DNA from 2 places in the Cupriavidus sp. C3SS-1 genome. Region 2 is predicted to be linked to the other one. Evidence: riboswitches for the same ligand, from Rfam matches in the RefSeq annotation. Region 2 holds a riboswitch; the other holds the start of a gene.

Region 1 (5,337 bases), on a different replicon from region 2:
ACGCTGGAACGGCTGGTGATGATGCACGACGGCGGCGAGGTCGATGCATCGATGCTGGCGCCGCTGCTTGGCCGGCGCGCGGTCACGGCACCGGCTCAAGCGCCCGCCACGCAGCCGGTGGTGACGGATACGCCAGCGCCGTTGCTGCCGCCGGCGCCGCAGGGCTACGCCGATGCCATGGCGCAGTACGAGGCCGCATTCCTGACACAGGCGCTGGCTGCCAGCCGCGGCAACGCGCCGCGCGCGGCCGCGGCCATCGGCATCAGCCGCGCGGCGTTCTACAAGAAGCTGGTGGCGCACCGCGCGGCCGGCCGCATGGCGCCGGCCGGGGCGGCGGAGGACTGAGCGAAGTCAGTGAACCGGGTGGCTGGCGGCGATGGTGTGACTGATCATCGCGGCCGTGGCGGCAGAAAGCGTCCAGCCCAGATGTCCGTGTCCCGTGTTGTAGAACACGCGCGTGGCGCGACCGCGCGCGACCCGCGGCATCATGTCGGGCATCATCGGCCGCAGGCCCGCCCATGGCACCGCCCGCGAAGTCTCGATATCGAAATTGCGCCGCACCCATGACACCAGCGGTGCGATGCGGTCCGCCCGGATATCGCGGTTGTCGCCGTTGAATTCGGCGGTGCCGGCGACGCGGAAACGGTCCACGCCCAGCCGGCTGGTCACGATCTTGGCGCTCTCGTCGAGCAGGCTCACATACGGCGCGTTCTTCACGCTGCGCGCGTCATCGAGATGCACGGTGATCGAATAGCCCTTGACCGGATAGACGTTGAGGCGGTCACCCAGCATCGCGGCGATATGGCGGCTGCCCACGCCGGCGCAGACCACTACGGCGGTTCCCTTGATTTCGTGTTCGCCGCCATCCTGCCCCGAAGCGATGGCGGCTTCCGATGCGCCCACGCGCATCGTGACGCCGTCCGGGCGCAGGTCCACGGCCTTCACGTCGACGCCGTGCAGGAACGTCACGCCAAGCCGCTCGCATGCGCGCGCCAGGCCGCGCGTGAACTTGTGGATGTCGCCGGTGGAATCGGACGGCGTGTAGTAGCCGCCGTAGTAATGGCCCTGCAGGGTCGGCTCGATCGAACGGATCTCTTCCGGCGTGACGGCGTAGCGCTCCAGGCCGCCTTCCACCAGCATCTGGTTGGTACGGCCCGCGGCCTCGAAGCTGGGGCGGTCGTGATAGAAGTGCAGGATGCCGCGGCGCTCCAGATTGAAATCGATCTGCTCGCGCTCCGCCATGTCGAACAGGTGCTGGCGCGCGGCGATGGCCAGGCGCGTGGTCTCGATGGTATTCGCGCGGTAGTTGCGGAGGTTGCCGACGAATTCACCGAGCCACGAGTACTTGTGCCACGACGGACGCGGATTGAGCAGCAGCGGCGCGTCGCGCCGCATCATCCATTTGAAGCCCTTGAGCAGCGTGCCGGCATTGTTCCAGACCTCCGCGTTGCAGGCGGAAAGCTGGCCGCCATTGGCGAATGACGTTTCCATCGCCGGATAGTGGTGACGGTCCAGCACGGTGACGCGATAGCCCTGTTTCGCGAGGGTATAGGCGGTCGTGACGCCGGTAATGCCGGCGCCGATGACGAGCATGTGAGACATGACAGATTGTCCTGAAGCAAGGATGAATTTGACCGTTGCCGGTCCCCTGCCCCATCTGTCCGTGGTACCTGAGAGCTTCGGCATGGCCAACGACCATGCCGTCCCCTTCGGTGGGCGCGAAGCGCCTCTCTCCAGATCTGTACTTGCGACGCCACAGTCCTCGGTGCCTGAGAGTTTCCGGGGCGGTTGCTCCGTCGGCGCCGGACCCGCCAAGCGGCGAGCCGGTCTCTCCTGCGATGTCGCACGACGCCGGAGGTTGATCCGGCGCCGCTTGTTTTTTGACAGGCGAGGGCCTGTCGAGCGGGATGATAGCTTGAAGATGCGGGGGTTGGTGAGTGGGGTTATCCCCCACGGCAGAGGGAGATTGGATTTTTGGGATGATTGGCTTGTCGTGCTTGGCGGCCCTCCAGGAACGACAAGATCAAATCACCCCTTGCGCCAGCATTGCATCCGCAACCTTCACAAAGCCCGCGATATTCGCGCCTTCGACGTAGTTCACATAGCCTCCGTCCTTCTGGCCATGGTGAATGCAGTTCTGGTGGATATCCTTCATGATCGCGTGCAGCTTCTCGTCGACCTCCGCGTGGTGCCACGACAGCCGCATGGCGTTCTGCGACATCTCCAGTCCCGACGTGGCCACGCCACCGGCGTTGCTGGCCTTGCCCGGCGCGTAGAGGATCTTCGCGTCAACGAAGCGGTCCACGGCTTCCAGCGTGGAAGGCATGTTGGCGCCTTCGGCCACGCAGATGACGCCATTGCCGAGCAGGGCCTCGGCGTCGTTGCCATCGAGTTCGTTCTGCGTCGCGCACGGCAGCGCCACGTCGGCGGGCACGTGCCACGGCGTGCGGCCTGCCTCGAACGTCAGGCCATGGCGCGCGGCAAAGTCAGAGAGACGGCCGCGCTCTTCGTTCTTGAACGCCATGACTTCGGCAAGCTGTCCAGCGGTCATGCCCTGCGGGTAATGCAGCACGCCGCCGGAGTCCGACAGCGTCAGCACCTTGGCACCCAGTTCGATAGCCTTTTCAGCGCCGTACTGCGCAACGTTGCCCGAGCCGGAAATCAGCACGCGCAGGCCGTCGAAGCCCATGCCGCGGCGGTGAAGCATTTCCTGCGCGAAGTACACCGTGCCGTAGCCGGTGGCTTCCGGACGCATCAGGCTGCCGCCGTACGCCAGGCCCTTGCCCGTGAACACGCAGGCGGACTGGTTCGACAGCTTCTTCATCATGCCGGCCATGAAGCCGACTTCGCGCGCACCCACGCCGATGTCGCCGGCAGGGATGTCAGTGTCCGGACCCAGGTGGCGGAACAGCTCGGTGACCAGGGCCTGGCAGAAGCGCATCACCTCGGCGTCCGACTTGCCCTTCGGGTCGAAGTCGGAACCGCCCTTGCCGCCGCCCATCGGCAGCGTGGTCAGCGCGTTCTTGAAGGTCTGCTCGAAGCCCAGGAACTTCAGCACCGACAGGTTCACCGTCGGGTGAAAGCGCATGCCGCCCTTGAACGGGCCGATGGCCGAGCTGTGCTGCACGCGGAACGCGCGGTTGACCTGCACGCGGTTCTGGTCGTCGGTCCACGCCACGCGGAACTGGATCACGCGCTCGGGTTCGACCAGGCGCTCGAGCAGCGCCTGGTCGGCATAGCGCGGGTGACGCTCGACAAACGGCCAAAGCGTCATCATGACTTCTTTCACGGCCTGCAGGAATTCGGGCTGGCCGGGGTCGCGCCGGGCTACGCCGGCCAGGAATGCGTCGAGGGAGGGAGAATTCACGGGATGTCTCTGCTGTGCTGGAAAGATCGGCCGCGCCGGATGCGTGCCCGGCTTGCGTGCCGTAAGAATTGCGCGATTCGTGGAACTACCCCGGCCAACGCAATTGTTAATACATTGACGAAATGCGATGAATGTATTAACGGGGCAACACTTTACCACCGTGAAGCGATTTCCCGACAGTCAAAACTGCTTGACCGTTACGCATGCGACCCGAAAATCCCCCCCAAACGGGACTGCGATTAAACGGCATGGCAAGGCGCCGCCACGTCTGTGCGCCCTGCAGTTCCCCGCCAAGCACGATCACGCGGTTGTTGGCCCAGCTCAGTCCATCGTGATCTTGCCCTGCTCGATCACCGTCTTCCAGCGCTTGAGTTCCTGGTTCTCGAACTGCGCGAACTGCTCCGGCGTATTGGCCACCACCTCGAAGCCGCTTTCGGCCAGCTTTTCGCGCATCTTCGGCTCGTTGAGCGCGCCGACCAGCGCGCCATGCAGGCGGCTCTTCACCTCGGGCGACAGCCCGCGCGGTGCGGCAATACCCTGCCACGAATAGACCTCGACGTCCTTCACGCCGCCTTCGGCCATGGTCGGCACATTGGGCAGCACCGCGGCACGCTTGTCCGACGTCACCGCCAGCGCGCGCAACTTGCCGGTGCGGATATGCTGCAGCACGGCGTTGATGTTCTGGAACGACACGTCGACCTGTCCGGCCAGCAGGTCCGAGATTGCCGGCGCGCCGCCCTTGTACGGAACGTGCAGACCCTCGGTGCCGCTCTTCTGCCAGAACAGCGCGGCGGTCAGGTGGTCGGACGAACCCGCGCCCGAGGTCGCGAAGGCGACCTTGCCCGGGTTCTTCTTCATGTAGCTGACCAGTTCCTGCAAATTCTTCGCCGGGAAATTCGGCGTGGCGACCAGCACGTTGGGCGCCCGCACCGCCACGGTAAGCAGGTCGAAATCCCTGGCCGGATCGTAGCCCAGGTTCTTCTGCAGGAACGGATTCACCGCGAACACGCCGATCGACGCCACCAGCATGGTGTAGCCGTCCGCCTGCGCGCGCTTGACGAACGTGGCACCGATCGCGCCCGTGGCGCCGGGACGGTTATCGATGACGAAAGGCTGGCCCAGCTTCTCGTTGAGCGGCGGAGCAAGCATGCGCGCGATGGTGTCGGTCGAGCCGCCGGCCGGGAATGGCACCACCACCGATACCGGCTTTTGCGGCCAGGCCGGACTGGCCGCCATGGCCGCACCGCTTGCCACGGTCACGGCGGCCAGGGCCGCTGCAGCCATGCCCGCGCCCGCACAGCGGCGCAGCAGCGTGGAAAGATGGATCATTGTTGTCTCCTTTGGAATTGGTTTGGTGCTGCAGTATTGGATCGCGACGGCGGCGTTCTCAGCGGACCATGCAGGGCGCCTTGTTGTTGAACTTCCAGCCCGGGATCAGGAACTGCATGGCGATGGCGTCGTCGCGCGCCCCCAGTCCCTTTTCCTGGTAGAGCGCATGGGCACGAGCCAGCGCGTCCATGTCGAGCTCCACGCCAAGCCCCGGCGTCTTGGGCACCTGCACCATGCCGCCTTCGATCCTGAGCGGGTCGCGCGTCAGGTTCTCGCCGTCCTGCCAGATCCAGTGCGTGTCGATCGCGGTGATGCGGCCTGGCGCGGCAGCGGCCACGTGGGTGAACATCGCCAGCGAGATATCGAAGTGGTTGTTCGAATGCGACCCCCAGGTCAGACCCCACTCGGCACACATCTGCGCCACGCGAACCGAGCCCTGCATGGTCCAGAAGTGCGGGTCGGCCAGCGGGATGTCCACCGACTGCAGCCGCACCGCGTGGCCCATCTGGCGCCAGTCGGTGGCGATCATGTTGGTGGCGGTTGGCAGCCCCGTCGCGGCGCGGAACTCGGCCATGATCTCGCGCCCGGAGTAGCCGTCTTCGGCGCCGCACGGGTCTTCCGCGTAGGCCAGGATGCCGTGC
Region 2 (5,337 bases):
CAGGCCGGGTTCTCGAAGATATTGCGCAGGACCACGGCCGGGGTCAGCGTGTTGTAGTAGCCCTGGCCGATAAAGCTCTTCAGGACCTTGTTCTTGCCTGCCAGCTTGCGCAGCTTCGCCAGCGCGGCTTCCTCGGCCAGCGGCTCGGTGAATTCGCCCATCGGCATGCCGTCGCGGCGGCGGATGGCTTCGGGAATCACGGCGTCGATCAGCGCGGCGCGGCTGTCGTAGCCGAGCACCTTGAGCATGTGCTGCTGTTCGGGCGTATCGGGGCCGATATGGCGGGAGGCGAAGGCGTCGCGCGCCTCCAGTGCGGCCAGCGTGGGCCGGTTACCTTGGGCGGCGGTCATGGGAAGCGGGGCGTTCATGGCAAGAACCTCGTTGGGGGCGCGGTGGCAGGTGGTCAGCCATGCCGCCGCGCATCAATACAGTGGCCGGCCCGCGCGGGGCCGGCTGGCTGGCGTCAGGCGCCGACGCTGGCCTTGTAGGCGTCGGCCGACATCAGGCCGTTGACGTCGTCGCTGTTGGCCGGCTTGATCTTGAACAGCCACGCGTCGAAGGCGTTGGCGTTCACGCTTTCCGGCGCGGCCGTGGCGGCCTCGTTGACGGCGATGATTTCGCCGGCCACCGGGGCGTAGATGTCGGAAGCGGCCTTCACCGATTCCACCACGGCGAGCGCGTCGCCGGCGCCGACCGACTTGCCCACTTCGGGCAGTTCCAGGAAGACGATATCGCCCAGCGCGTCCTGCGCGTGGTCGGTGATGCCGATGGTCAGGGTACCGTCGGCTTCGACGCGCACCCACTCGTGCGACTCGGTGTATTTCAGGTCAGCGGGGAAATTCATGAGGGTTCTCCGGATTCAGATTTGTTCTTGGTTCAGGCGCCTGCCATCGGTCGATGGGCCAGGCGCGATGGGCGACCGTTGAGGTGGGCCGGGGCGTTACCGCCTCAGCTCACGAGTGCCTTGCCATTACGCACAAACGGCAGTTTAACCACAGTCGCCGCGAGTTTGCGGTCGCGGATCTCCACCTGCACGGTGTCGCCCACCGCCACGCCCATCGGCAGGCGCGCGAAAGCGATCGACTGCGACAGGGACGGGCTGAAGGTGCCGCTGGTGATTTCGCCATCACCGGCAGCGGTGAGGACCTTCTGGTGCGCGCGCAGCACGCCGCCTTTGTCGCGCAGGATCAGGCCGGCGAACTGCTGGCGCTGGCCGGCGGCGGCGAGCGCCGCCTTGCCGGTGAAATCGCGCTCGCTCAGCAGGTCCACGGTCCAGGCCAGGCCCGCGTCCAGCGGCGAGGTATTGATATCCATGTCCTGGCCGTACAGGTTCATGCCGGCTTCCAGGCGCAGCGTGTCGCGTGCGCCGAGACCGGCGGGGCGCACGCCTGCGGCGTCGAGCTTCTCCCACACCGCGGCAACGTTCTCGGCCGGCACCACGAGTTCGAAGCCGTCCTCACCGGTGTAGCCGGTGCGCGCGACCATGATCTCGCCGATGGCAGGATCCTGGACCACGATGGCGTTGAAGGGCTTGAGGGCGTCGGATGGCTGGGTGGACGGGAAGGCGCTCCATACCTTGGTGCGGGCGTTCGGGCCCTGCACGGCGACGATGGCGAGCGGCAGCGTGCCGGCTGGCGCTACGTCGTCACGGCGCGGGGTGATCGTCACGCCGCTGCCGGTGGCGTCATTGCGCGCGCGGATCCATTCGATATCGCCCAGCGCGGTACTGGCGTTGACCACCAGGCGGAAGCGGTCCTCGGCGAAGAAATAGACGATCAGGTCATCGATCACGCCACCTTTCTCGTCGAGCATGCAGGAGTACAGCGCCTTGCCGGGCGTCTGCAGCTTGTCGACGTTGTTGGCCAGCAGGCCGCGCAGGAAGGTGCGGGTGTTCGGACCGGCGAGGTCGACGACGCACATATGCGACACGTCGAACATGCCCGCGTCGGTGCGCACGGCGTGGTGTTCCTCGATCTGGGAGCCATAGTTGACCGGCATGTCCCAGCCGCCGAAATCGACCATGCGGGCGCCGAGGGCGCGGTGGATAGCGTTGAGGGGCGTGGCCTGGAGCGTCATGGGAATCCTCGGGGGCAATCTCGGTTTCGAAAACGAAAAAGGGTCATCCGCCGCAGCGCTTGCTTCGCTCGAATAGCGTCGCAATCCGCTGCCGCGGATGACCCCTCTGTCCTCGATACCTGAGAGATTACGAGGTCGCCCCGCCTAGCAGGTCCGATCCTCGCGCGCCCCTTCGGTGGGCACGCTCGCCATGGCTGGCGGGTGCCGCTCTCCAGAGTGCGGCATGCATCGTGTGCATGTTGCATGCCGATCCGAACGGTCCATGGTGCCTGAGAGTTTTCGGGTGATACCCCTTCGGCGGCGCAACGGGTGCGCGCTCTCCCGGTCGGATGCGCGCAATGTACGGGAGGGTCCTGCCTTTGTCAACGCGGCAGGCCCGCCCGTTATTGCCGTAAGCGATTGCCTCAGCGCCGATCAGCGGTGGTGGTGATTATCGTCCGTCACGACGTTACCGACCACGCCGCCAAGCGCGGCGCCGCCGAGCGTACCGACCGCACTACCGTTGGTGAGCACGGCACCGCCGACGCCACCGGCCGCGGCGCCGATTGCGGTATTGCGTTGCTTGGGCGTCATATCGGAACAGCCGCCCGCCAGGGCAGCGACCGCAACGCCTACCAGTGTCGCCTTGCCAAGGGCTCGTAGAGTTCTCATGATTGGCTCCGGAAGTGACTTCAATGGGCCCGGGGCAGATCGGAATCCACCCCGCCATACCGATTAGAAGCCGCGATATGCCGCAGGTTTTGGCTCTTACCAAGTGTTACTTCAGTAATATCCGCAGCAAGAAAATAGCGATTTCCGCTGACAGAACGGCCCTGCCGGGCGTGTTAACATGGCCGGCTTCGCGCCGGCCGCCGGCATGCTGCGGCATGTTGCGTACCAGGCGCCTCCGCCGCCCTCCGACGCACCTTCCACGCCAGACATCCCACGCATGACCCACGGCCTGAACGCTGCCCAATCCGAAGCCGTCCGCTACCTGGACGGGCCCTGCCTCGTCCTTGCCGGCGCGGGTTCGGGCAAGACCCGCGTGATCACGCAGAAGATCGCGCACCTGATCGAAGACAAGGGCTTCGAGCCGCGCCATATCGCCGCCGTCACGTTTACGAACAAGGCGGCCAAGGAGATGCAGGAGCGCATCGGCAAGCTGATGGAGGGCAAGACCTCGCGCGAGGGCAAGCGCCTGCCGCTCAAGCAGCTCACGGTGTGCACGTTCCACTCGCTAGGCGTGCAGATCCTGCGCCTGGAAGCCGAGCATGTGGGCCTGAAGCCGCAGTTCTCGATCATGGATTCGGACGATTGCTTCGGCCTGATCCAGGAGCAGCTCGGCACCACCGACAAGAAGCTGATCCGCAGCGTGCAGGGCACCATCTCGCTGTGGAAGAACGGCATGGTCGACCCGGAAGCCGCCATCGCGCAGGCCGCCAACGCCGACGAACACCAGGCGGCGCTGGTCTATCGCAACTACGTGGCCACCCTGCATGCTTACCAGGCCGTGGATTTCGACGACCTGATCCGCCTGCCCGCCGAACTCTTCGCGCGCAATGAAACGGTGCAGCTCAAGTGGCAGAACCGCCTGCGCTATTTCCTGGTCGACGAATACCAGGACACCAACGCGTGCCAGTACCAGCTGCTCAAGCTGCTCGCGGGTGGCTCGCACCTGCGCGCGCCGGCGTTCACGGCGGTGGGCGACGACGACCAGGCCATCTACGGGTGGCGCGGCGCCACGCTGGACAACCTGCGCCTGTTGCAGACCGATTTCCCTGACCTCAAGGTCGTCAAGCTGGAGCAGAACTACCGCTCCACGGTGCGCATCCTGGAGGCGGCCAACGCGGTCATCGCCAACAACCCGAAGCTGTTCGACAAGAAGCTGTGGAGCGAGCACGGCATGGGCGACCCGATCGCCATCCATCCGATGAACGACGAGGAGCACGAGGCCGAGTCCGTCGTGTTCCGCCTGTCCGCCCACAAGTTCGAGCGCCGCGCGCAGTTCCGCGACTACGCCATCCTGTACCGCGGCAACCACCAGGCGCGGCTCTTCGAGCAGATCCTGCGGCGCGAGCGCATTCCGTATGTGCTGTCCGGCGGCCAGAGCTTCTTCGACAAGGCCGAGATCAAGGACATCTGCGCGTACCTGCGGCTGATCGCCAACCCCGACGATGATCCCGCCTTCATCCGCGCCATCACCACGCCGCGCCGCGGCATCGGCAACACCACGCTGGAAGTGCTGGGCACGTTCGCGGGGCAGGCCAAGGTGTCGCTGTTCGAGGCCGCCATGATGGGGGGCATCGAAGCCAGGCTGCAGCCGCGCCAGCTCGAGCCGCTGCGCGTGTTCTGCGAATCGATGGTGCGCCTGGCCGATCGCGCGACCAAGGATCCGGCCAGCGTGGTGCTGGACGACATGATGGAAGGCATCCACTACGAGGCCTACCTGTATGACTCGTTCGATGAGCGGCAGGCCCAGTCGCGCTGGACCAATACGCTCGAGTTCCTCGAATGGCTCAAGCGCAAGGGCACGCGGCCCGAGCCGGAGGGCGAGGGCGAAGCCACCGGCTTCGACAATGCGGATGGCTTCGGCAGTGAAGGCAAGAACCTGCTTGAACTGACGCAGACCGTGGCGCTGATGAGCATGCTGGAGGGGCGCGAGGAAGACCCCGACGCAGTGCGGCTTTCGACGCTGCATGCCTCGAAAGGCCTGGAGTATCCGCACGTATTCCTGGTCGGCGTGGAAGAGGGCATCCTGCCCCACTGCCGCGAAGACGAGGACATGGCCGACGAGAAAATCGAAGAGGAGCGCCGCCTGATGTACGTGGGCATCACGCGCGCCCAGCGCAGCCTGCATATCAGCTGGTGCAAGAAGCGCAAGCGCGCGCGGGAGACCTATTCCTGCGAACCGTCGCGCTTTATCGGCGAGATGAAGCTGGAAGAAGCGCCCCCGCCGAAGGACGAGATGCCGGCGATGAGTCCCAAGGACCGGCTTGGCGCGCTGAAGGCCTTGCTTGGCAATGGCGGCAAGACGGCGCCCGGTTGAGTGCTGCGTGAGGCCGTGGACGATGCACGCCGCGGCGTGAAACCGGCGGCCTGCGCGCGCGCCTGGACCTACCGCGTGCCTGAAGCAGCAAGCTGCACGTAGCGTGAGCCGCGCTGCCCCTGCGTGAAATCGAGCGTGAAGTCGCCCACATCGACGCGAGCTTGCAGCGCGCGCCGCAATTCCCCAGCGCCATTGCCGCGCCACGCACCCAGTGCGCGCACCAGCCAGGCGGCGCC

The links. A riboswitch is a leader RNA that binds a small molecule or an ion and turns the genes downstream of it on or off. The one in region 2 is predicted to bind glycine.
Region 1: it holds a riboswitch for glycine, as region 2 does, so the genes downstream of both, ACIGJC_RS24395 (D-amino acid dehydrogenase) here and gcvT (glycine cleavage system aminomethyltransferase GcvT) in region 2, are expected to answer to the same signal.

Annotation. Positions count from the first base shown of each region.
Region 1 is NZ_CP172700.1:1,811,876-1,817,212, forward strand. Features, by position in the region: gene ACIGJC_RS24390 (sigma-54 interaction domain-containing protein) at 1-345, shown strand, start outside; gene ACIGJC_RS24395 (D-amino acid dehydrogenase) at 352-1,602, opposite strand; glycine riboswitch at 1,747-1,846, opposite strand; gene gdhA (NADP-specific glutamate dehydrogenase) at 2,024-3,367, opposite strand; gene ACIGJC_RS24405 (Bug family tripartite tricarboxylate transporter substrate binding protein) at 3,689-4,651, opposite strand; gene gudD (glucarate dehydratase) at 4,755-5,337, opposite strand, start outside.
Region 2 is NZ_CP172699.1:3,262,832-3,268,168, reverse strand. Features, by position in the region: gene gcvP (aminomethyl-transferring glycine dehydrogenase) at 1-368, opposite strand, end outside; gene gcvH (glycine cleavage system protein GcvH) at 464-844, opposite strand; gene gcvT (glycine cleavage system aminomethyltransferase GcvT) at 949-2,076, opposite strand; glycine riboswitch at 2,173-2,301, opposite strand; glycine riboswitch at 2,323-2,410, opposite strand; gene ACIGJC_RS15305 (glycine zipper 2TM domain-containing protein) at 2,491-2,727, opposite strand; gene ACIGJC_RS15300 (UvrD-helicase domain-containing protein) at 3,005-5,101, shown strand; gene ACIGJC_RS15295 (ABC transporter substrate-binding protein) at 5,170-5,337, opposite strand, start outside.